DNA from 2 places in the Vagococcus lutrae genome. Region 2 is predicted to be linked to the other one. Evidence: riboswitches for the same ligand, from Rfam matches in the RefSeq annotation. Region 2 holds a riboswitch; the other holds the start of a gene.
What was found. Region 2 has a riboswitch for magnesium ahead of mgtA (magnesium-translocating P-type ATPase). Riboswitches for the same ligand answer to the same signal wherever they lie in the genome.
Positions count from the first base shown of each region.

Region 1: it holds a riboswitch for magnesium, as region 2 does, so the genes downstream of both, mgtA (magnesium-translocating P-type ATPase) here and mgtA (magnesium-translocating P-type ATPase) in region 2, are expected to answer to the same signal.

Region 1 is NZ_CP097017.1:267,099-279,785, reverse strand. Features, by position in the region: partial or broken gene infB (translation initiation factor IF-2) at 1-310, opposite strand, end outside; partial or broken gene M2919_RS10085 (translation initiation factor IF-2 N-terminal domain-containing protein) at 658-769, opposite strand; gene M2919_RS01345 (YlxQ-related RNA-binding protein) at 782-1,084, opposite strand; gene rnpM (RNase P modulator RnpM) at 1,084-1,377, opposite strand; gene nusA (transcription termination factor NusA) at 1,395-2,582, opposite strand; gene rimP (ribosome maturation factor RimP) at 2,607-3,080, opposite strand; gene M2919_RS01325 (nucleoid-associated protein) at 3,228-4,220, opposite strand; gene cysK (cysteine synthase A) at 4,334-5,254, opposite strand; gene M2919_RS01315 (L-fuculose-phosphate aldolase) at 5,335-5,976, opposite strand; gene M2919_RS01310 (s-methyl-5-thioribose-1-phosphate isomerase) at 5,992-7,044, opposite strand; gene mtnK (S-methyl-5-thioribose kinase) at 7,025-8,230, opposite strand; gene mgtA (magnesium-translocating P-type ATPase) at 8,362-11,052, opposite strand; M-box (ykoK) riboswitch at 11,169-11,346, opposite strand; M-box (ykoK) riboswitch at 11,511-11,683, opposite strand; gene M2919_RS01295 (hypothetical protein) at 11,820-11,993, shown strand; gene M2919_RS01290 (amphi-Trp domain-containing protein) at 12,312-12,590, shown strand.
Region 2 is NZ_CP097017.1:90,305-102,991, forward strand. Features, by position in the region: gene M2919_RS00500 (TrkH family potassium uptake protein) at 1-1,176, shown strand, start outside; M-box (ykoK) riboswitch at 1,267-1,454, shown strand; gene mgtA (magnesium-translocating P-type ATPase) at 1,558-4,191, shown strand; gene pdhA (pyruvate dehydrogenase (acetyl-transferring) E1 component subunit alpha) at 4,541-5,653, shown strand; gene M2919_RS00515 (alpha-ketoacid dehydrogenase subunit beta) at 5,656-6,633, shown strand; gene M2919_RS00520 (dihydrolipoyllysine-residue acetyltransferase) at 6,660-8,252, shown strand; gene lpdA (dihydrolipoyl dehydrogenase) at 8,260-9,666, shown strand; gene M2919_RS00530 (DUF1149 family protein) at 9,839-10,225, shown strand; gene M2919_RS00535 (Tex family protein) at 10,363-12,558, shown strand; gene M2919_RS00540 (SprT family protein) at 12,608-12,687, shown strand, end outside.

The DNA.
Region 1 (12,687 bases), 180 kb from region 2:
CAATATCAGCTACGTCTACTTCTACTTTTTCTTCAGCATCCATACCATAGTCCGCTGCAAGTAACTCAATCGTATCTTTATCTAAAGCTTGGTTTTGATTTGCCATAACTCCTAGCATTAACAGCTTTTTAATAATCTCAGCTGCATCACGATGAATCTTTTTAGAAATATCGGCAACCGACATTCCTTCCGTGTAAACTAACACTTCAGGTAACTCTCTAAATTTACGTGGTGGAACAGCTGGCTTGTTAGATGTTTGTTGACGTTTGCCTTTTTTCCCACGCTTGTTAAATTTATTGCGGTTTTGGTTACCACCAAAGTTGTTTTGACGTTGACGATTTCCTTGTTGTGGTCCTTTTGAGCCTTTAAATCCTTGAGAGGAATTATCTGCTTTCTTCGTATCGTTTTGTTTAGTCATATGATTCCCCTGTGCTGGTTTATTTTTTGCTTTATTTTGATTGGTCGTTTGTTTTCCTTGACTTTGATTTTGACGTGCTGCTTGTGAAGGATGATTTCCTTTTTTCGAAGCATCCCCTTTTTGTGATGCTGGTCGCGAATTCTGCTGGGCCTGTTTTTTGGGTTGGGGTGATCCTGATTGCTTATCGTTTTTCTTAGTTGAAAAAGCTGCTTTAATCTTATTCGCTTGATCATGATCGACAGAGCCCATATGATTTTTAACCTCGATACCAAGTGATTTAGCTTTTTCTACAACCGCCTTACTTGATTGTTCGATTTCTTTGGCTATTTCATAAATTCTCTTTTTACCCATACAATCACCTTCCTAACTTTGTATTAACTCCTGTAATTTTGTCGCAAAGCCAGCATCTTGTATGGCACAACTTTTACGGTCCTTTCCAATCGCATGACTGAGTTCACCGTGCGTAAATTGTGTGATACAAGGTACTTGATAATATGCACACTTATCAAGGAGTTTTTTGCGTGTATTGTCACTCGCGTCAGTTGAGATAATCACGAGTTTGGCTTTTTTTGAACGCACACTTTGTAAAACGAGTTCCTCGCCAGAAATCATTTTACCTGCCCGCGTTGCCAAGCCTAATAAATTTAATGCTTTTTCATTGTTCATCATTTGCCGAAAAGTTCCTGTCTTGCTTTTTGATGCTTGACATAATCTAATAACTCTTGATAAAAATCATCCGTCAAACTCACTTTTAACGTTTTAGACAACGTGTCTTGCTCCCATCCTTTTTCAACAACAGCTGGGTCAATCGAGACATAGGCGCCACGACCGGGCTTTTTGCCTGAAGGGTCAATTGAGACTTCCCCTTCTTTAGAACGAACTACGCGAATCATCTCTTTTTTTGGTTTCATTTCGTTTGATACGACACATCTTCTTAGAGGTATTTTACGTGTTTTCATAACGTTGGCCTCCTTAATTATTCTTCGACATCTTCTGCAGCAACTTCTAAACTTTCATCCACTGTCAAAATATCAGACGTTTGGTCGATTTCAGGCACTTCTAATTCTGCTGGCACATCTGTGTCTTCGAGAATTTCAACTGTCTCTTCTTGTGCCTGTTGTTCTAGAAGTTCAGCCATATCGCTTTCTGATTTGATATCAATCTTATAATTCGTTAGTTTAGCCGCTAGACGTGCATTTTGACCACGTTTACCAATCGCTAATGACAATTGATAATCTGGTACAACTACCGTACATGAGCGATCATTTTCTGAGAAAATAACATCAATAACTTGAGCAGGATTTAAGGCGTTAGCAATAAATACAGCGGGATCTTCATTCCACTCCACAATATCCATATTTTCGCCTTTCAACTCATTTACAATCGCTTGTACACGTTGGCCTTTAGGTCCTACACACGTGCCAACTGGGTCAATGTTACTATCTTGAGAACGTACGGCAACTTTTGAACGGTCACCTGCTTCACGAGAAATGCTGACAATCTCTACTACTCCATCATACACTTCTGGTATCTCTTGTTCAAATAGTCGCTTTAATAAGTCTGGATGACTACGACTAACAAAGACTTGAGGTCCTTTTGATGTATTTTCAACTTTTGACACATACACTTTAATACGGTCATGCGGTTGATACACTTCATTTGGTATTTGGTCTTGTCGTGATAATACTGCTTCGATTTTCCCAAGATTTACATAAATATAACGATGATCTTGTCGCTCGACAATTCCTTGCATAATCTCATTTTCATAGGCGCTGAACTCTTCATAAATAATCGTTCTTTCCGCTTCTCTTACACGCTGTAAGATGACTTGTTTAGCTGTCTGAGCAGCAATACGACCGAAATCTTTTGGTGTGACTTCAAAACGTATTGTGTCTCCTAACTCGTAAGCAGGATTAATTGCTAGCGCATCCGTCAAAGCAACTTCTAATTGTGAGTCCATGACTTCTTCTGTTACTTCTTTTACAGAATAAACATGGATGTTCCCTTTTTTGTTATCAAATTCTACTTCCACATTTTGAGCTTGACCATAGTGACGCTTATAAGCAGAAACAAGTGCTGCTTCTAACGCATCAATGACAATTTCTTTAGAAATGCCTTTTTCCATTTCAAGCGCTTCTAATGCATTTAACATGTCTTTACTCATGATTCTTTTTCCTCCGTCATTGTCTTAAAACTCGATCGCTAATCGTGCTTTGGCAATATTTTTTCGTAAAAATGTCATTTCTTTTCTTCTTGTTTTAATCTTGACTGTTAAAACAAGCTCATCGTCTGTTAAGGATGTTAAGTATCCCTCATATTGTTTATTGCCCTCAACCATTGAATACAATGATAGGTGAATATATTGATTCATTGCCGCTTCATAGTCTGCTTCTTTTTTCAATGGACGTTCTGCTCCGGGAGATGATACCTCTAGGAAGTATGCTTGCGGGATTGGATCTGGATCTAACGCATCCATTGCCTCGCTTAACTGCTCACTGACAAGGGCACATTCTTCAATATCAATCCCATTTTCTTTATCAATAAACACTCTAAGAAACCAATTCTTACCCTCTTTTACAAACTCAATATCGACGAGTTCAAAGCCTTCACGATCTAATATCGGTGTTACCACACCAGTGACGGTATCTACTACTGCACTCACTGTCAAACCTCCTTCATATCAGTAATTTAGCCATTAAAAAGAGTGAGCGTTCGGCACGCTCACTCTTTCTTCCGGTATCATTCTTCTACTATAATAGCACGTTTTCATTTCCTTTTCAACCAAAAGGCGATTTTACACTGTTTTTGATTATGAAAACTTGTTTTTTATTTCATCAATATTTTTTATCATAACAGAAATCGTGCCGTCTGGATTATTAATAAATTCAACAAACTCTTTATTTTGATAAACATCCATTGGAATAGCTAGTTCAATCCCATTCGCTAACTTGAACTTTTGCATGCGATATTTTTTCTCATATTTTGGTACATTCACTGGAATATCCTCTGTAAAAGCCGTGCGTGTGACTTGTTCTAGATACTCTTCTTTGGCACTAAAGTTATCTTTAAAAACATGTTCGGCTATACGTTGGTTATCAATTTTCCCTTCTTCTTCGATACTTTCATAAATAGCTTGCTGAACATTCGCAAAACTTTCATGCAACTCTTCGTTGTACCGCGTAGAAACATCTTTAACAGCTTTTTTTACAATTTTTATATTATCGGCCATCGACGGCGTTGGCTCAATTTGAAAAAGAATCTGACTCATATACGCAGTTTTTTTACCGTCAAATTTATAAGACTTACCAACCATTGAAAGGGTTTGATTAGTCAAATTCATCACGATTCCCTCATCTACCTTGCTCGTACTACTTGGTAAGACAGCACGGTTAAGAATGATGTTATTTACCATCTCATTTTCAATATAATCAATATAATGCGTATGTACCTTTTTAAAATTCAATTTAAAAGCCCCTACTAAATGGTCTTCCTCATCATTCATCGCTTCAAATATGAGTAAATCACCACTTGGCACATCCTCACCTTTCACTAAACAATCATAAAACCCTTGAGCAATCGCATGACTTCCTTCGATAAAGTTATCAGATAGCGAGCTAAACGGTAAATCTGTCGTTGTCTCTTCTAGCTTACCGGTCTGATAATCATTTTCAAAAAACTTTTTTAATAATGATTCTGAATAATCACGAACGGTTAACTCACTAAGATCCATAGGTTTCTCTGATAAGATAAGTTGCGGTGATTCTAAATCAATCACATGCAAAATAGCTTGCGTTACTTTCATCTAAACACTTCCTTTAAATTCATCTTAATCAGTATATCGAAAGTTAGCACAGATGACCATAGAAAAAGGCCTCCATTCTTTTTTCAAGAAAGGAAGCCGATTGCTATCATCTTTTATGCATCAAAAATACCCGTTGAAAGATAACGTTCCCCGTTATCAGGTGCTAAAACGACTACTTGATGACCTTTGCCTAATTCTTTCGCAACGTCTAATGCCGCTGCAATGGCTGCGCCAGAAGAGATTCCAAGTAGCAATCCTTCTTTTCTCGCAACTTGTTTTGTCATTTCTATAGCGCGTTCACTTGAAATAGGTAACACTTTGTCATAAGAATCTGTATCTAATACTTTTGGTACAAAGCCAGCTCCAATCCCTTGTATCTTATGCGGTTGGTGAGCACCACCCCTTAAAATTTCGGACTCTGCTGGTTCTACAGCATACACTGCCATCTCACTATTTTCTTGTTTTAGGATATGACTAACTCCTGTTATCGTGCCACCCGTTCCAACACCGGCAACAAAGGCATCAATCTCTTTTGCAGGCATCGCTTCTAAAATTTCATGCGCCGTCGTGCGTTCGTGAATGGACGGATTCGCTAAATTATCAAACTGTAATGGCATGAAATGATTTTCTTGAGCGGCAATTTCTTCCGCCTTAGCAATCGAACCTTTCATCCCTTCAGCTCCAGGTGTTAAAATTAACTCTGCACCGTATGCTTTCATTAATTGTTGACGTTCTTTACTCATTGTATCAGGCATCACGATAACAATTTTATAGCCTTTTGCTGCCGCGACCATTGATAAACCAATCCCCGTATTTCCACTTGTTGGTTCTACAATCGTATAGCCCGGCTTTAATAAACCTCTACGTTCTGCTTCTTCAACCATCGCCAAAGCAATTCGATCTTTGACACTACCGCCCGGGTTAAAAAACTCTAATTTAACAAAAACATCAGCCGAATCATCACCAACCACACGATTCAACTTCACTATCGGTGTATGACCAATTAACTCTGTTACAGATGTTACTTTTTTCATAGGTTACTCTCTCCTTTGACGACCTTTTATGCTTACTATACTATAGTAACTCTTTTTTCAAAAAATAACTAGCAATACGATTATCCCTGTCCGTACGTGCCAAATTTTTTCATCGTTTCTTCGATTTCTGTGGTAGAAAGCATGACTGGCTTTCCAATCGCGCGTGCTCGATAGTAAAGTTTAGCTACAAACTCTATGTCTTTTGCGACTGAAAAGGCTTCTGATAGTGATTCGCCAACAGTTAAAACACCATGATTGGCTAGTAAAATCCCCGTATCCTTTTGCATCGTGCGATAAGCCTCTTTAGCTAACGCTTCCGTGCCGTATGTTTCATAGCCACTACAACGAATTTCTTCTCCTACTGAAGCGATAATGTAATGAAGCGGTTGAATCGATTCTCGCAGACAAGCAAAGGTCGTCGCATATTCGGAATGGGTGTGCACGACCGCTCGAACTGCTGGGTTATTTTGATAAAAAATTTGATGCATGGCGATCTCACTTGACGGTTTGCGCTTTCCGTCGATGACTTTTCCTTCTAAATCAACAACCACTATATCCTCTAATTCCGTTTCATGATAAGGAACACCGCTTGGACTGATTAAAAAACACTCATCCTCTGGAATAAATAAACTTAGATTTCCACCCGTCCCAGTTGTCAAACGCTCTTCCATCATTTTCTTCCCAAATGTCACCATTTCTTGTCGTTCGTCTCTATACTTCATCTTTTCTCTCACTTTCTAATAAAACTGTTGCACCGCAGTATCAAAATAAGTCGCTACCTCAGTGGCTTGATAAATGCCTTTATCCGTGACAATCCCCGCAATTAAATTGGGAGAAGTGATATCAAATGACGGATATAAAGCTTTAGCTCCATTAAGGGTATGCGGTATCCCTTGAAACGTTAATACCTGTTGGGGGTCACGCATTTCAATGACAATGTCGTGATGGCTTTTTTTATGCTCATCAGGTATGCCCGTGACATAATATGGCACGTCATAATGTTGCGCTAATAATGCGATTTGTTTTGTTCCAATCTTATTCGCTATATAGCCGTCCAATGCAATCGTATCGGCGGCTGAAGTAAACAAATCAATTCCTTCATACTCCATTACATAACCGACCATATTATCAGTAATCACCGTAGTATCAAACCCCATGTCAACACCACAACTAGCCGTTAAACGAGCTCCCTGTAAATAAGGTCGCGTTTCAGCAGTATAAAGTTTAAACACTTTTTGCTGCTCAATCGCTCCGCGAAGCATCATGCCCACGATTGTCTCGCCAAAACACTGGGTCAATACATGGTCATTTGCATTTATCTTTGTTAACAAATAATCCCCCACACGTGACATTGTCGCATAGCGACGATTAAGTGATTTAAGTGTTTCGTTAAAAATTGCTTCTTCAGCTGATGCGCCACGTTCAAAGGCCAACTCAGCGGCTTGCAAAGCATGATGAGTGATTTGTAACATGCGATTAGCCGTTGTCGGTCTAGCATGACCAATCGTAGCGGCTGCCTCTTTTAAGAAAATACGTTGTTTTACTACACTTTCATCTCTTACTTGATACGCAGCTAGAGCCATACCCATCCCTGCTGCTGTATAAGGTCCGGCACTTTGTGTCACCATATCTGTAATCGCTTGGGCCACTTCTTGATAAGTCGTACAAGTGACAAAGCGAACTTCTGTAGGATAAATACGACGATCTAAAATACGGACTTTCCCATCTTCATACCAAGCAACATTCTCATAACGCAGCATAAAAGGTAGGTTATAATCTTCTCGTTTCATACTTATCTATCTCCTTTTGTAAATGCTGATTTAACCAATCTGATGTCATCGTGTGACGGTCTAAAATCAGCTTTTCCGATAACGTTATAACCGCACGCTCAAAATCTAGACGTCGTTCCCTGTCTTCAATCGTAGTGACTTCAGCTACTTTTGTATCTCCAACCACTCTTCTTATCATTTCCGTTCCCGTATAGCCATAAGTGTTGCAAATAATCCCTTTTAGCCACTCTTGCTTAAAGCGAGAGGTTCGATAGAGAGACAAGGTCACTTCTTTTTCATAATAGTCACTCATCTTATTCTCTGTTTCAACCAAAATACAGATGATCGTTTCCCGTAACCAACATAAATAAGTTAACGAAACTGAGTCTTGTGCTAATTGATGATAGAACGCCAGTAGTAAATGCGCCACCACATTTCCAATGTCATAGCCTGCTGGTCCATAAAATGCAAACTCTGGGTCAATAACCTTTAAACCATTTTGAGATACAAAAATGGAGCCAGAATGTAAATCACCATGTAACAGTGCCTGTCCGTGATTCATAAAATGATAACGAAGTGAGGCAACTTCCATGATTAATGCCTCATGCTCATACAAATGCTTTTGGACAAAGGCTTCATTTCCAGGAAAAATTTGATTACGTTGTTTTTGATTATTATACGGTTCAGTAAACACTAAATCTTCACTAATTTCACGCATCTCCACATTTGAATAAAAAGCTTGTTCTAGCTGTTTTCGGGATGCCTCCATCACTAAATCTGTCGAACTTACTAACGACACGGCTAAAAACTCACTCAAATCATTAGCTAACTGTGGGAGTTGCTGGCACTCACTCAAGACATGACGCAAGTTACGATACTCTGAAATATCTTCCATAATAATAATCGCCATTTCTTCATCTACAGCATAAATCTTAGGCGTATAATTAGGGACAACCTCATTTAACCGTTCTAAAGCACGCCCTTCTCGTACGGCTCGTTTAATATCTAATGGACGACCCGACGACCGTAGTAATTTGTCAGCTTGTTTGACAATTAGCCGCCGTTGATTATTTTTATCAGTCACTCGAAAAACATAGTTGATATTTCCGTCACCAATCTCTTCAACCGTGCAATTATCATTCGCAAAATCAGGAAGTGTCTTACTTAAATAAGGCAGAATTGTTTTATCTGTCAATAATTCATGCATGCTATCTCTCCTTCCATACATCTTTACTTAGTTTACCTTGTTCACGGATTAAAAGACAATCCTAAAACAAAAAAAGTTATGCCTTTGCCAATGAATATAGCACATTAGCAAAAGACATAACTTCAATAAAATTAAAGTAATTCTTGATAACGACGAATATAAAGATTTTTCACAACGGTTACCAGCGCGATATACGCGACAATTGTTAACAACAACCAGAAGAAATAACTCGCATTTAATGGCACTAAACCAACCGATTGCCCTATAGAAGTAAAAGGTAGTACCGTACCAATTAAAATACCTAGTGTTGTAATCGTCATGACGATAAAGGAAGCTCGACTTTGTAAGAATGGTATCTTAGGTGTTCGCAATGCATGAATTACTAATGTTTGTGACCACAATGATTCAACGAACAAGCCTGCATGGAAGAAAGCAACGAATAAGCCTGCATGGAAGAAAGCAACGAATAAGACCTGCTTTTCAGGTGATAGACTATGATAACTTCCCCCGAATACTTGTGGTCCGATTAGATAGAATAATAAGAAATAGGTCGTAATATCAAAAATCGAGCTAGTCGGTCCGAGCCATTTCATAAACGAACCAATTGATTTAGCATCCCAATGACGCGGTGATTTTAAATATTCATCATCCATATTATCCCAAGGAATTGAGATGCATGAGATGTCGTAAATCAAGTTAAGAACGAGTAGTTGCAGAGCTGTCATTGGCAGGAATGGTAAGAATATGCTAGCGACTAACACTGAAAAAACATTCCCAAAATTTGAACTGACCGTCATTTTAATATACTTAATAATATTTCCAAAAACCGCACGACCAGATAAAATTCCTTTTTCTAAAATCATTAAATCCTTTTCAAGTAAAATAATGTCTGCCGACTCTTTCGCAATATCAACTGCCGTATCTACTGAAATGCCAACATCCGATGCTTTCATCGCCGGCGCATCATTTATCCCGTCACCTAAAAATCCTACCGTATGTCCATTCTCTTTTAATCCTTTGACGATATCTGTTTTTTGGGCTGGTGAAAGTTTCACAAAAACCGAATGATTCTCTATCGTTTCAAGAAATTTATCAGCAGACATCTCTTGTAAATCACGTCCACTAATAATCGTTTCATTTTCCAATCCTACTTGTTGACAGACTGCTCGTGTCACTCGCTCATTATCACCCGTTAAAACTTTAACGCCGACTTGATGCTCTTTTAATGCCATTAACGCCTGTTTCGTCGTTTCCTTTGGTGGATCTAGGAAAGCAAGATAGCCAATTAACACCATTTCTGATTCATCTGCTATCGAAAACTCTCCGATTGGACGCGGATTAGTCTTTTGTGCCACAGCCACCACACGCAAGCCATCTTCGTTTAATGTATCGACTGTTCGTAAAACTTCTTCTTTAATCGCTGATGAAAGTGGTTTAACTTCACCATTGACTTCAACAAAAGATGAAATCTCTAACATCTCCTCTACCGCGCCTTTAGTAATCATTTGAACTTTATTCTGATTATCTTTCACAACGACACTCATACGTCGACGCTCAAAGTCAAATGGAATCTCATCTACCTTTTCATGATTTAAAGACGAAATGTTTAATTCTTTCGATGCGGCATCGATAATCGCAATATCCATTAAATTCTTTAATCCTGTTTGATGATAACTGTTTAGGTATGCATGTCGCAAAACACGGGCGTCTTCTTGTCCATTAATATCTAAGTGATATTCTAATACAATTTTATCTTGTGTTAACGTCCCAGTTTTGTCCGTACAAAGGACATCCATAGCACCGAAGTTTTGAATGGCATTTAAATCTTTAATAACTGTTCCTTCTTTCGCCATACTTGTAGCACCTTTGACTAAACTTGTCGTCACAATCATTGGTAACATCTCTGGTGTCAATCCGACAGCAATAGACAATCCGAAAAAGAGCGCCTCTACCCAATCCCCTTTTGTTAGACCGTTAATTAAAATAACTGTCGGAGCCATTATTAACATAAAACGAATTAAAAGCCAGGAAACTTCACTAATGCCAACATCAAAACTTGTCAATTCATCTGTTTTAGCAACATCCCGAGCAATTCCACCAAAAATAGTATCATCGCCAACAGCAACCACAATACCTGTCGCCGTACCACTGACAACGTTACTGCCCATATACACCATATTTTGATAATCAGTTTGACTCTCTCTCGCTGAAATATCTACAGGAGCTGTCTTTTCTACCGGATGACTTTCTCCCGTCATAGCCGACTGACTAACAAACAAATCTTTTGCCGCTATAATCCGTATATCCGCTGGAATCATATCTCCCGCAGACAAGTGAACGCGGTCACCTACAACAATTTCTTCAGTAGGGACTTCTATTCTCTCTTGTCCTTTACGTGTGACCGTCGCCGTAACTCTAACTAACGATAAAAGACTCTCCGCTGCTTTTGATGATCTAACTGACTGAAACAATGTCAAACTACCGCTGATTGTTACCATCGTACTGATAATAATAACAGCCGTTAGATCTTTTTCAGCCCCACTTGCCAACCAATAATCAGTCACAAACGAGATAATCGCAAGCACCATTAATATAATCGTAAACGGGGTAAAAAAAGCTTTTCTCACTTTTGTTCCCCAAGATTCTTTTTCGTATTCGGACAAAATATTCGCCCCATATTTACGACGACTATTTTCCACCTCATCTTGTGCCAATCCATTTTGACCGCCTCCTAATTTTCTAGTAAGGCGCGCTACTTCACTTCTTGCTGCAAACTCATAACGCTTATCCATAACTGACAGCGTATTGTTTAATTCTTTCATTCTCATTTTTTTCCCTCGCTCTCCATAAATATAACCGGTCGCACTTTTCTCCATTCATGAACAAAAGGACGCCGAACATTTTGAAGGCGCTAGAAATTATCATCTAATTACCATTTAACTCATCTAACTCGTTGAGTTTTAGCACTATATAACGTAAAAGAATAGCTATTTCTATTCTTTAGCTACTTTGGGAAAAGCCTTACTCGACCATTCCTGTCCTACCCATTGGCGTCTCTGGACGTTTTTGAGCAGTAGCCTGTGTTTATATAGGAGCCTCACCTAACGAAAAGTCCTAGACTTTCTATCGGGTGCTGGATCATCAGTGTCCATTCCTAAACACCTACACGAACAATCTGAATTTTCCATAACATCACCCCTTGTATGCTTTATTTAAAATAAAGACAAAAAAATCTCTTACGTCAAAACCAACGTAAGAGATAAATAGGCATGTTAAAAAAACACGGATCACTTCGTTGAGTTTTGACACTATACAACGTAAAAGAATGTCCATTCTTTAGCTACCTTGGGAAAAGCCTTAAGTCGACTAGTCCTGTCCTACTCATTGGCGTCTCTGGACGTTTTTGAGCAGCAGCCTGTGTTTGTATAGGAGCCTCACCTAACAAATCTTTATTTTATTAACTATAAGCCTACCATTGATGTGATATTTCGTCAACTCTTCATTTTTTTACCACATTTTCAAAGTCTTTTTAATTACAATCTTTAATAATTGAGTGTATAATAAACATATCATACAGGAGGTGTTCAGAATGAAAACAGAAAAAGAAATTAACATGCTGATTGTCGAAGCAAAAAAAGAAGTTGACCGTCTTGAAGAACAACGTCACAAAGATTTAGGTAACTCGATGAACTTCATTCACAATGAAATAGAACTCCAACGCACACTCGCTCAAATCGAAGCTTACGAAGAAACACTTAACTAAACGCTTAGATTATGATTCGAAACAAAACTATGATATACTGTGTAAGATATGAAAAATGTTTAAATACATTATTTTAATTTGTTTTGAAGAAATTTATTCGCACTGGCGTAGTTAAAGAGCTACAAGGATGTCATAGAGGTTAGGGATGACATTGTTTAAACGAGAAAAAGTCAAAATATTGTAACAGTTATTTTAAATATTGATTAGTGAGATAGCCCGCTTCTAAGTGAAGTGGGCTATCGTTCATTTTATCATATTTCTTTAAAAACACCCCTTACTTCCTTTATAATAAAGATAAAGAATAAAGGAGGGATTTTTATGGAAAATAATAAGAAGCCCGTCACTCAAGTCATTATTGATCGTGAAGAGCATCAGCGTTTACATGAGTTTGCAACGACACTTGAAACGATTGCTAAGAAACTTAAAGAAGAAGGGACATTTCACTTTACTGAAGGAAACCACACAACCCCCATTACCCCGTCAGACAATTTAAAAGTGGAATACTCCTATGAAATCAAAGGAGACAAACATTCTTTTGAAATTGAATTTGATTGGTATACAGGTCAAAAAGAACAAGCTGCATTTAAAATTGAATAAGAAAAAAAGAGATGAAATAGTCTTCCCTTATTATTTCATCTCTTTTTCTGTTCTTTAACCCGCGTTAATCAGTAAACTTTCATAAAAATTGTGAAAT
Region 2 (12,687 bases):
GGTCTTACCACCGTGAATACGGCAGCTCACTGGAGTTTGTTTGGCCGTATTGTGATTATGTGTTTGATAGAAATTGGCGGAATGAGTTTCATGTTAATGACGCTAATCGTGGTCATGTTTATGCGAAAAAAAGTGAACTTCCAAGCACGATTAATTTTTAAAGAGTCTTTAAACTTAGGTGAATACTCAGGGGTCTTGAAGTTAGGATTGTATGTCTTAAAATTTTCATTTGTGACACAAATGATTGGAACGATTTTATTTTCTTTTTATTTTATCCCTAAGCATGGTGTAATTAATGGTTTGGGATATAGTGTTTTTCATGCGATTTCAGCTTATTGTAATGCTGGTTTTGATTTGTTTGGAAATAGTTTAGAAGGAGTGCGGACTAACAGCTACTTTATGTTAGTGGTTAGTGGTCTGATTATTGCCGGAGGTCTGGGATTTGTTGTTTGGCGAGATTTGTTAACTTGGTACAAACGCCGTAAAATGACTCTGCATACTCAGTTAACATTGCGTATGACTATTATTATTTTAATCAGCAGTTTTATATTGTTTTTACTATTCGAAAATAATTTACAAGCATATAGTGATCAATTAACTCCGTTTCAACGTATTGTGAATACATTTTTCCTTGCGGTTACACCAAGAACAGCAGGTTTTAATAGTATTCCATATGCGGATTTATCACATGCTAGTTTATTACTAACGATGATGTTAATGTTCGTCGGCGGAAATTCTGGCTCGACAGCAGGTGGGTTAAAAGTATCAACATTAGGTGTGCTACTACTTCATGCATGGGCGACAATTAAAGGGAAGAATCGGACAGTTTTTCACTATCGTACGATTAAGCAAGAAATTGTCATGCGTGCTTTTGCGCTCTTCTTTATATGTGTTACCATTACGATTACCGCTACTGCGTTACTATCTGTAACAGAAGTAATACCGCGTGAATTTGGTATCGAATATGTAGCCTTTGAAGTCTTTTCGGCGTTTGGTACAGTAGGCGTCACGTTAGGTTTAACACCCCATTTAACGATGATAGGCAAGTTTGTCATTATGTTACTTATGTTTATCGGTCGTGTGGGAGTGTACACGTTCTTATTATCAATCGCGGGTCGTCAACGCAACAATGAGGGATTGATACGCTATCCTGAAGAGCACGTGATGGTCGGTTAATTTTTTAAAATTAAAAAATTCATATTCATGCTGTATAGAATATTTGACAAAAGGAATCTTTATATGTAGTCTAGTAAGTGTGATAAAAATAGAACAATCTGTTAGGTGAGGCTCCTGTCTGGAAATACGCTACTGCCCTCCAATAATCGAGAGAATATTGTGATGAGTTTTTTTAGGGTCAACTGAAATTGTCGAACAAGGCTTTTTCTAATGTAGCTGATAGTGATTATTGACTATCTAAGCCATTCAGTGCTAAAACTCGACGTTGAGATTTGGCGTATTATATAGAATAACGTTGTTATTTATAATGCACTCTCGTGTCGAGAGTGCATTTTTTGTTTTATTTAACAGAAACGTTCTAACGAAGAAAGGGATGAGGAAATGGAAAAAAAACAAGCAGGAAAACAACCAACATTTTCTGGCGCATCATCAAAAGATAATGAGTTAAAAAAACTTGTTAAACTTTCTGATCGAGAATTGATGATGGAGTTACGTACGACGCCAGAAGGTCTGACCAGTGAGGATGCTAAACTTAGGTTGGAAGAATTTGGTCCAAATGAGGTGGCAGCTCAAAAGCCTCGTCCAGCATGGAAATTATTGCTACACGCGTTTCAAGATCCATTTGTCTATGTTCTCGCATTGTTATTAGTTGTTTCAGCTTTAACAGGCGACCATGATGCTGCTATTATTATGGGAATTATGATTACGGCAAGTGTCATGATTCAATTTATTCAAGATTATCGGTCACAGAAAGCAAGTTTTGAATTGAAAGAAATGATTGAAAACACCTGTGCGGTAACACGTGATGGCGAAGTTATCGAGATTCCGATGGACGAAGTCGTTCCAGGAGATATTGTCAGTTTAGCAACAGGTGACATGATTCCAGCCGATGCTAAATTAATTTGGGCAAATGACCTATTCGTCAATCAGTCATCCATGACGGGTGAATCAATGCCGGTTGAAAAGTTTGTCTATTCAGGTGTCAGTGAAGAAGAAATTCAAGAAGATGATTTAACAGCGCTTGACTTACAAGACTTAGTGTTTATGGGGACGGACGTGCTTAGTGGTCAAGGGAAAGCCTTGATTTTAAAAACAGGAGAAGATACATTCTTCGGTGACATTGCTAAGAACGCGAGTGAAAAACGAGGAGATACCGCCTTCGACATTGGAATTACACGTGTCAGTAAAATGTTGCTACGCATGGTAGCGGTGTTCTTCCCAGTTGTATTGTTTTTAAATGGTGTTTCAAAAGGAGATTGGAACCAAGCTTTCTTCTTTGCTATTGCAGTAGCAGTCGGTTTAACACCTGAGATGCTACCGATGATTGTGACAAGTAACCTTGCTAAAGGTGCTATTAGTCTTTCAAAAAAGAATGTGATCGTAAAAGAGTTAAGCTCCATTCAAAACTTAGGGGCTATGGATATTCTTTGTACAGATAAAACCGGTACAATTACGGAAGATAAAGTTGTTTTAGTGGAGCATGTGAATCCAAAAGGTGAAATGGATAATCACGTTCTTAGTATGGCTTATCTTAATTCAAAGTATCAAACAGGTTGGAAAAACTTAATAGACCATGCTGTCATTAATTACTATGATAAGTTCCCAGAAAAGCATGAGTTTAAAGAAGTTATCAAAATTGACGAATTACCATTTGACTTCACACGACGTCGCTTAACAGTGGCGGCTGAAGTAGATGGACGTCAATTAATGGTAACAAAAGGTGCGGTTGAAGAGATGTCTGAAATCATCACGCATGTTGAATTAGATGGTGAAGTCGTAGAAATCACGCCAGAATTAGAAAAATCCATGCGTGCAGTCAACGTTGAAATGAATGAACGAGGTATGCGTGTTATTGCGGTAGCTTACAGAGAAGATGTTCATCAAGAGCCTGTCTATACGATTGAAGACGAAGAAAAAATGATTCTAGTTGGCTACGTAGGATTTTTAGATCCAGCGAAAAAATCTGCGATATCCGCTATTTCATCTTTACATGAACATGGTGTCAATGTAAAAGTGCTAACAGGTGATAATGAGATAGTCGCACGTAAAGTCTGTGCGGACGTCGGAATTGAAGTTGACAAAGTTTTAAATGGGCATGAATTAGAAGAAATGTCTGATTTAGAATTACAAGAAAAAGCAGAAGGCATTAATTTATTTGCAAAACTATCTCCAATGCAAAAGTCACGTATCATCCAAGTTTTACAAAATAAAGGCCATACTGTTGGTTTTATGGGAGATGGAATTAATGATGCTCCCGCTTTAAGAAAAGCCGATGTTGGTATCTCTGTGGATACGGCAGCGGATATTACGAAAGATGCTAGTTCAATTATTTTATTAGAAAAGAGTCTGAACGTTTTGGCTGACGGTATTTTAGAAGGTCGTAAAGTTTTTAGTAATATGATGAAATATATCAAGATTACCATCAGTTCTAACTTCGGGAATGTTTTCTCTGTGTTAGTCGCAAGTGCGTTTCTACCGTTCTTGCCTATGTTGTCCATTCAATTGTTAGTTCAAAACCTTGTTTATGACTTTGCACAGTTAACGACACCGTGGGACAACGTCGATGAAGAAGATATTATTAAACCCGTTCATTGGAAAACGGGAAGTCTTTTGAGATTTACGGTTATTTTAGGACCTGTAAGTAGTATTTTTGATATCTTAACTTTCTTTATCATGTGGCATATATTTGGTGCTAATACTGTTGCTGAACAAGGATTGTTCCAAGCTGGTTGGTTCTTAGTAGGGCTTATTACACAGACTGTAGTCGTTCATGTCTTACGTACGAAGAAACTACCATTTATCGAAAGTATTGCAAGTCCGTCACTGCTCATCTCTAGTTTATTCGCTATTGTCGTGGGCTTAGTAATTGTTATTACCCCACTGCGTACCGGGTTTGATTTTATGCCGCTACCAAGCAATTATTGGCCATGGTTGATTGGAATTGTTGCAGCGTATATCGTGACTACTGAAATAGCAAAACGTATTTATATCAAAGTGAATAAAGAATGGTTATAAGATTGAAACTCTCAGAAATTTTCTGAGAGTTTTTTCTTTTAAAACGATTATTAAATAATAAATAGAACAGAAAGTGTAACAGAAAACTAATCTTGTTATAGTCGTGGTGTAACAGCTTAGAAACACAATCTTGTATTTTTTAAAACACTTACACAGTTTATCTAATTCTTCACAAACTTTGATTTGATGGACTTTGTTGAGATATACATGATTTACACAAGATGTAAACTTATTACTTGCAATTACCAATTACTCGTGTTAAATTGAGAATGTGAAAGCGGAAAAGTAATACAGATAACTTTTCTGTTTAAGACAACTAATATGTGAAATAAGAGAGGAATGTGTAGTAATGGCGAAGAAAAAGATTAAACAGCTTGATTTCGAAGCACAGTTGAAAAACATCAACAAAGAATTTTCGACACTACAAGTATTAGACGAAAACGGGAAAGTGACAAATCCTGATTTGATGCCAGATTTATCTGACGACGAATTAGTAGAGTTAATGTCAAGAATGGTATGGTCACGTGTATTAGACCAACGTTCAACAGCTTTAAACCGTCAAGGTCGTTTAGGTTTCTATGCACCAACAGCTGGTCAAGAAGCAAGTCAATTAGCAAGTCATTTTGCAATGACAAAAGAAGATTACTTATTACCAGGTTACCGTGATGTTCCACAACTTGTACAACACGGCTTACCACTAAAAGAAGCTTTCTTATGGTCACGTGGACATATAGATGGAAGTAAATTCGCTGAGGACTTAAAAGCATTACCTCCACAAATTATTATCGGAGCACAAATCGTTCAAGCAGCTGGAGTAGCGCTAGGACTTAAAAAACGTGGAAAAGACGCTGTCGCGTTCACTTACACTGGTGACGGTGGTTCTTCACAAGGGGATTTCTACGAAGGAATTAACTTTGCAGGTGCTTATAAAGCTAACGCTGTATTCTTCATTCAAAACAACGGTTACGCTATTTCAACACCACGTGAAGTTCAAACAGCCGCTGAAACATTAGCACAAAAAGCAGTAGCAGCTGGTATCCCAGGTGTTCAAGTAGACGGTATGGACCCGTTAGCAGTTTATGCTGTAACAAAACATGCAAGAGAATGGTCAGTTGCAGGTAATGGTCCTGTTTTAATTGAAACATTAACATATCGTTACGGACCACATACACTTTCAGGTGATGATCCAACACGTTACCGTACACAAGATATCGAAGACTATTGGGAAAAACGTGATCCATTAAACCGTTTCCGTATTTTCTTAACTGAAAAAGGTTTATGGTCTGAAGAAAAAGAAGAAGAAATTATCGAAAAAACAAAAGAGGAAATCGCAGCAGCTATTAAAGAAGCTGACGCTGCACCAAAACAAACAGTGTCTGAATTCTTAGAGCATATGTTTGAAAATTCACCTCAAAACGTTGCAGAACAAATTGAAATCTACAAAGCGAAGGAGTCGAAATAAGCATGGCACAAAAAACAATGATCCAAGCCATTACAGATGCACTCGATTTAGAACTTGGTAAAGACGAAAACGTCCTAATCTTCGGTGAAGACGTTGGTAAAAACGGTGGGGTTTTCCGTGCAACTGAAGGCTTACAAGAAAAACATGGTAAAGAGCGTGTGTTTGATACACCGTTAGCAGAATCAGGTATTGGTGGATTGGCGTTTGGTTTAGCTTTAGAAGGCTTCCGTCCAGTTCCAGAAATTCAATTCTTTGGCTTCGTGTTTGAAGTATTTGACGAAATTGTTGGTCAAATGGCACGTACACGTTACCGTATGGGTGGTACTCGTAACTTACCTATTACTATCCGCGCGCCTTTTGGTGGTGGTGTACATACACCAGAAATGCACGCAGACAACTTAGAAGGTTTAATTGCACAATCACCTGGTATCCGCGTAGTGATTCCAAGTAACCCATATGATGCAAAAGGTCTTTTAATTTCAGCTATTCGCGACAATGACCCTGTTGTATTCTTAGAACATATGAAACTATATCGTTCATTCCGTGAAGAAGTTCCTGAAGGAGAGTACACAGTTCCTTTAGATAAAGCAGCTATTACACGCGAAGGATCAGACATCACTGTTATTACATACGGTGCTATGGTTCGTGAAGCGATTAAAGTCGCTGATAAATTAGAAAAAGAAAACATCTCAGTAGAAATTGTTGATTTACGTACAGTCGCTCCTTTAGATGTTGAAACAATTATTGCCTCTGTTGAAAAAACAGGTCGTGTAGTAGTTGTACAAGAAGCTCAAAAACAAGCAGGTGTAGGAGCACAAGTTGCATCAGAAATTTCTGAACGTGCTATCTTATCTCTTGAAGCGCCTATCGGACGTGTTTCAGCGCCTGATACAGTTTATCCATTTGGTCAAGCAGAAAACTCATGGTTACCAAATGCTAACGACATCGAAGAAAAAGTCCGTGAAATTTACGAATTCTAATTTGAATAGAAGAGGAGAGTTAAATAATGGCGTTTAAATTTAAACTACCTGACATTGGTGAAGGAATCGCAGAAGGCGAAATCGTTAAATGGTTCGTTAAAGAAGGCGACACTATCAACGAAGACGACACAATGTTAGAAGTCCAAAATGATAAATCAGTAGAAGAAATCCCATCACCTGTGACTGGTAAAGTCTTGAAGGTCGTTGTACCAGAAGGAACAGTTGCTAACGTGGGTGACGTGTTAATCGAAATCGATGCACCGGGACATGAATCTGATGAAGAAGAAGCTCCTGCTGTAGAAGCAGCTGCTCCTGCAGAAACAGGTGCAGCGAAAGCTGTTTTCCAATTCAAACTTCCAGATATCGGTGAAGGGATTGCAGAAGGCGAAATCGTTAAATGGTTTGTCAAAGCTGGCGATACTATTAACGAAGACGACACAATGCTTGAAGTTCAAAACGATAAATCAGTAGAAGAAATCCCATCACCTGTAACAGGGACGGTTGTAAATGTTGTTGTACCAGAAGGGACAGTCGCGAATGTTGGTGACGTGCTAATCGAAATTGATGCACCTGGTCACAACGACAGCGTTCCAAGTGCAGGCGGAGCAACACCTGAAGCGCCAGTTGCAGCAGAAGCTCAACCAAAAGCAGCAGCTTCATCTGAGCCTACAGGTAAACCTTCAACACGCGTTTTAGCGATGCCTTCAGTGCGTCAATATGCACGTGAAAAAGGTGTGGATATTACTTTAGTGACACCGACTGGTAAAAAAGGTCGTGTGACACGTGAAGATATCGATACATTTGCAGCAGGCGGATCATCAGTAGCAGCTCCAGAAGCAACAGCAGCAACTGAAGAAAAACCAGCAGCAACTAAAGAAGCAGCACAACCAGCAACACCATTTGTTGGCATTGCTGAACAAGAAACACGCGAGAAAATGACAATGACTCGTAAGGCTATTTCTAAAGCAATGGTAAATAGCAAACACACAGCCCCACATGTCACATTGCATGATGAAGTTGAAGTGTCACAATTATGGGATCACCGTAAGAAATTTAAAGATGTCGCTGCAAGTCGCGATACAAAATTAACTTTCTTACCATATGTTGTTAAAGCACTTGTTGCAACAATGAAAAAATACCCAATCTTAAATGCTTCAATTGACGATGCAACAGATGAAGTGGTTTACAAACATTACTACAATATCGGTATCGCAACTGATACAGATCACGGCTTATACGTACCAAACGTAAAACATGCCGACATGAAGAGTATGTTTGATATTGCTGATGAAATTAACGAAAAAGCAGCTTTAGCTCATGAAGGAAAACTTTCAGCTATTGACATGCGCAATGGAACGGTTACAATTAGTAACATAGGGTCTGTAGGCGGTGCTTGGTTTACTCCAGTTATCAACTACCCTGAAGTTGCTATTTTAGGTGTCGGAACTATCAAACAACAGCCAATCGTAAACGAAGATGGAGAATTAGCAGTAGGCCGCGTTATGAAATTATCTCTAAGCTTCGATCATCGAATCGTTGATGGTGCCACAGCTCAAAGTGCAATGAACAATATTAAGAGATTGTTGGCAGATCCAGAATTATTATTAATGGAAGGATGATTCTTGAATGGTAGTTGGAGATTTCGCAATTGAACTAGATACAGTCGTAATTGGAGCTGGCCCAGGAGGATACGTTGCAGCAATTCGTGCAGCACAAATGGGACAGAAAGTTGCGATCATTGAACGTGAATATATCGGAGGCGTTTGTTTAAACGTAGGATGTATTCCTTCAAAAGCACTTATTAGTGCCGGACACAAATATCAAGAAGCCTTAGATTCAGAAATTTTTGGTGTAAAAACTGAAAAAGTCTCTCTAGACTTTGAACAAACACAAAACTGGAAAAACAATACTGTTGTTAACAAATTAACATCAGGTGTTGAATTCCTATTAAAGAAAAATAAAGTTGAAATTTTAAATGGGGAAGCATTCTTCATCGATGGACATAACTTACGTGTGATTCACGGTGACGAAGCACAAACTTACTCATTTAACAATGCGATTGTTGCAACTGGTAGTCGTCCAATCGAAATTAAAGGATTTAAATTCGGTGGTCGCATTATCGACTCAACAGGCGGATTAAACTTAACAGAAGTACCTAAAAAATTAGTGATTGTCGGTGGCGGTGTCATCGGTGCTGAATTAGGTGGCGCTTATGCTAACTTAGGTTCAGAAGTGACTATTTTAGAAGGTTCACCACAAATTATTCCTAACTTTGAAAAAGATATGGTTCGTTTAGTCGAAAAATCATTCAAAGAAAAAGGTATGACAGTCGTAACAAATGCTATGGCTAAAGGTGCTGTAGACAATGGCGACAGCGTCACAGTAACTTATGAAGCAGACGGTAAAGAGCAATCAATCGAAGCTGATTACGTGATGGTAACAGTTGGTCGTCGTCCTAACACTGACGAGCTTGGTTTAGAAGTAGCGGGCGTTGAAATGAACGACCGTGGTCTAGTAATGGTAGACGAACAAGGACGTACAAACGTTGAATCTATCTTTGCTATTGGAGACATCGTACCAGGCGCTGCTTTAGCACATAAAGCTAGTTATGAAGCAAAAATTGCTGCAGAAGCAATTGCTGGAAAACCTGTAGCCGTTGACTATATTGGTATGCCAGCAGTGGCATTTACAGATCCTGAATTAGCAACAGTGGGTTACACTGAAAAACAAGCTAAAGAAGAAGGCTTAGATGTAAAAGCTACGAAATTCCCACTTGGTGGTAACGGTCGTGCGCTTTCATTGAACCAAACTGAAGGATTTGTACGTCTTGTGACAACGAAAGAAGATAATGTTATTATCGGTGCACAAGTAGCAGGAATTAACGCAAGTGACATTATTGCGGAATTAGGTTTAGCAATTGAAGCTGGTATGAATGCAGAAGATATTGCTTTAACAATTCATTCTCACCCATCATTAGCAGAATCTGTTATGGATACAGCTGAAATGGCGTTAGGATTACCTATTCACGCTTAAAACCATTTTAAATATCGCAACATCTATTCGGACGTAAGACAGAAAGTTTAACTTTCTGTCTTTTTTGTTATCCTAGGAATTTTAAACGCATTTTTAAATAATTCATGATATAATAGAGAAGTGAAAACTCTTAAGAATTAAGAGTAATTTGTGATGGATAGGGAGATTAGTCATGGAAATTATTAGACAAAAAGAGATGGTGGAAGCTTTTCACTATGATTATCATCAAGAAACAGATAGCGAAACAGAAATTCGTGTAGAGATTAAACCGATAGATATGTCTGAAGAGCCAAACTTTAAACATGATCGTGATAGCGTACTAGGTCTTCGCGTTGTTTTCAAAGTGGTCTTTGAACAATTTGCTTTAACTGGTGCAGTTAACCAATTAGTAACGGTTTTACATCGTACAATTAAAACTGCAGATGAATTAGAACCTGCAGAGTTAGATGAATTAATGAAGCCGTTATTCTCGATGATTGAGCGTCTAACATATGAAGTAACAGAGATTGCATTAGATCAACCAGGTATTCAATTAAATTTCCAAAATGAAAACCAATAGTTATGAGCACAGTCAACGTGACAATCATCGGTTGTCACGTTTTTTTGTAGGGTTAAATGGAATGATGTGTGTCTAAAGAGAAAGTATGTTACCATAAAATAGCAGAAAATGTCATGGTTGAGAAGGAGAAACAAAGTATGTCAAAAGATAAAAATCAACAAATTATGAACTTGCTGATGCAAGAGTTAGATAACCGTTATGCAATGAAACAAATGAAGACGGTCTTGTCGCTAATTGAAGAAGGCAATACAATTCCGTTTATTGCACGATACCGTAAAGAAATGACAGGTAGTCTAGATGAAGTAGCGATTCAAGAAATATTAGAACGTCATCGTTTCCTTGAAAACTTGGAAACAAGAAGAAGTGAAGTTCTCCGTTTAATCGATGAACAAGGTAAATTAACCGAAGAGTTAGAGCGTGAGATAGTAAAAGCGACGAAACTTCAACAATTAGAAGATTTGTATCGTCCATACAAACAAAAACGTCGTACGAAAGCAACGATTGCCAGAGAAAAAGGACTATTGCCATTGGCAGAATGGTTATTATCATTGCCAAATCAAGCAGAAGTAGAAGCAGAAGCACAGAAGTATTTTAACGAAGAAAAAGAATTGACGACCATAGAAGACGTTTTAAGCGGTGCACATGAAATCATGGCTGAAACGATTAGCGATGAGCCTAAATATCGTCAATGGCTACGAAACTTTGCTGAGCGGACAGGTGTCTTGGTAACAGAGGGGAAACAAGTCGAAAAAGATGAGAAGAAAGTATATGAAATGTACTATGATCATCAAGAACCGGTAGCTAAAGTGGCTTCGCACCGCGTGTTAGCTATGAATCGTGGTGAGAAAGAGGACATATTAAAAGTTTCAGTGAGTGTTGAGGAAGAGAAAGTTATGGCTTATTTTGACGAACAACTTATTGGAAATAAAACATCAAGTCCAGCTGTCAGTTATGTCAGAAATGCCTACGAGGATAGTTATAAACGTTTTATTGGACCAGCGATTGAACGAGAAATACGTAGTAATTTAACAGAACAAGCGGATCAGCAAGCGATTGATATCTTTGGCGAAAACTTGCGTCACCTATTATTACAATCACCTTTAAAGAAAAAAGTAGTGATGGGATTTGACCCAGCGTATCGTACCGGTTGTAAATTAGCAATTGTCGATGAAACTGGAAAAGTGGAAGCAATCGATGTGATTTATCCACATAAACCAGCTAGTCATGCCAAACGTGCTGAAGCTGCAACAAAATTCCAAGAATTGATTAAAAAATATCACGTCGAAATGGTAGCAATTGGTAATGGTACCGCGAGCCGTGAATCTGAAAAATTTGTAGCAGAAAACTTAAAAGCGCTAGAAGAAACGGTTTACTATGTGATTGTAAATGAAGCAGGAGCATCGGTTTATTCTGCGAGCGAAGTGGCGAGAGAGGAGTTTCCAGACCTTCAAGTAGAAGAACGTAGTGCGGTTAGTATTGCTCGCCGTTTACAAGATCCTTTAGCGGAATTAGTGAAAATCGACCCGAAAGCAGTGGGAGTCGGGCAGTATCAACATGACGTTTCACAAAAACAACTGAACGAGCAGCTGTCCTTTGTGGTCGAAACTGCCGTCAACCAAGTCGGGGTAAATGTTAATACAGCTAGTCCTCAACTGTTAGAGCATGTATCAGGTTTAACAAAAGCGACAGCTAAAAATCTAGTAGCTTATCGTGAGGAAAATGGGGCGTTCAATAGTCGAAATGAGTTTAAAAAAGTACCGCGCTTAGGGCCTAAAGCATTTGAGCAGTCGGTTGGTTTCTTACGAATTTTAGACGGAAAGTCACCATTAGATAATACAAGTATTCATCCAGAGTCATATGATACGACTAAAGCGTTGTTGCAACGTCTAGAGATTGACCTTGAAGAACTAGGTAGTAAAGAGGCGACGGATAAACTAGAGGCGATTTCTGTTAAAAAATTGGCAAAAGAACTTGAAGTTGGTGAGCAAACCCTTGAAGATATTGTCGAAGCGTTAAAACAGCCGGGTCGCGATTTGCGCGAAGATATGCCAGCACCTTTATTACGACAAGATGTTTTAGAAATGAAAGATTTGCTGGTTGGAATGGAACTTGAGGGGACTGTTCGTAATGTTGTAGACTTTGGTGCGTTTGTCGATATTGGTGTAAAGCAAGACGGTTTAGTCCATTTATCAAAAATGAGTACCAAGTTTGTTAAACATCCTCGAGATATTGTTTCAGTCGGAGATGTTGTGACCGTATGGGTAGAAAAAGTTGAGTTAGATAAACAGCGTATATCATTGACGATGAAACAGCCAAAAGACAGTGCACAATAAAGAAAAAATAGCACGGTACCAAAAGTTAATAGAAGAAACACCAGTTAAAATTCAAGCCACTAATCATTGGCTTACCAACTTAGTTTGTGAGATTTCAGTGGCATTTTTTAATAAACCTTTTCGGCATCG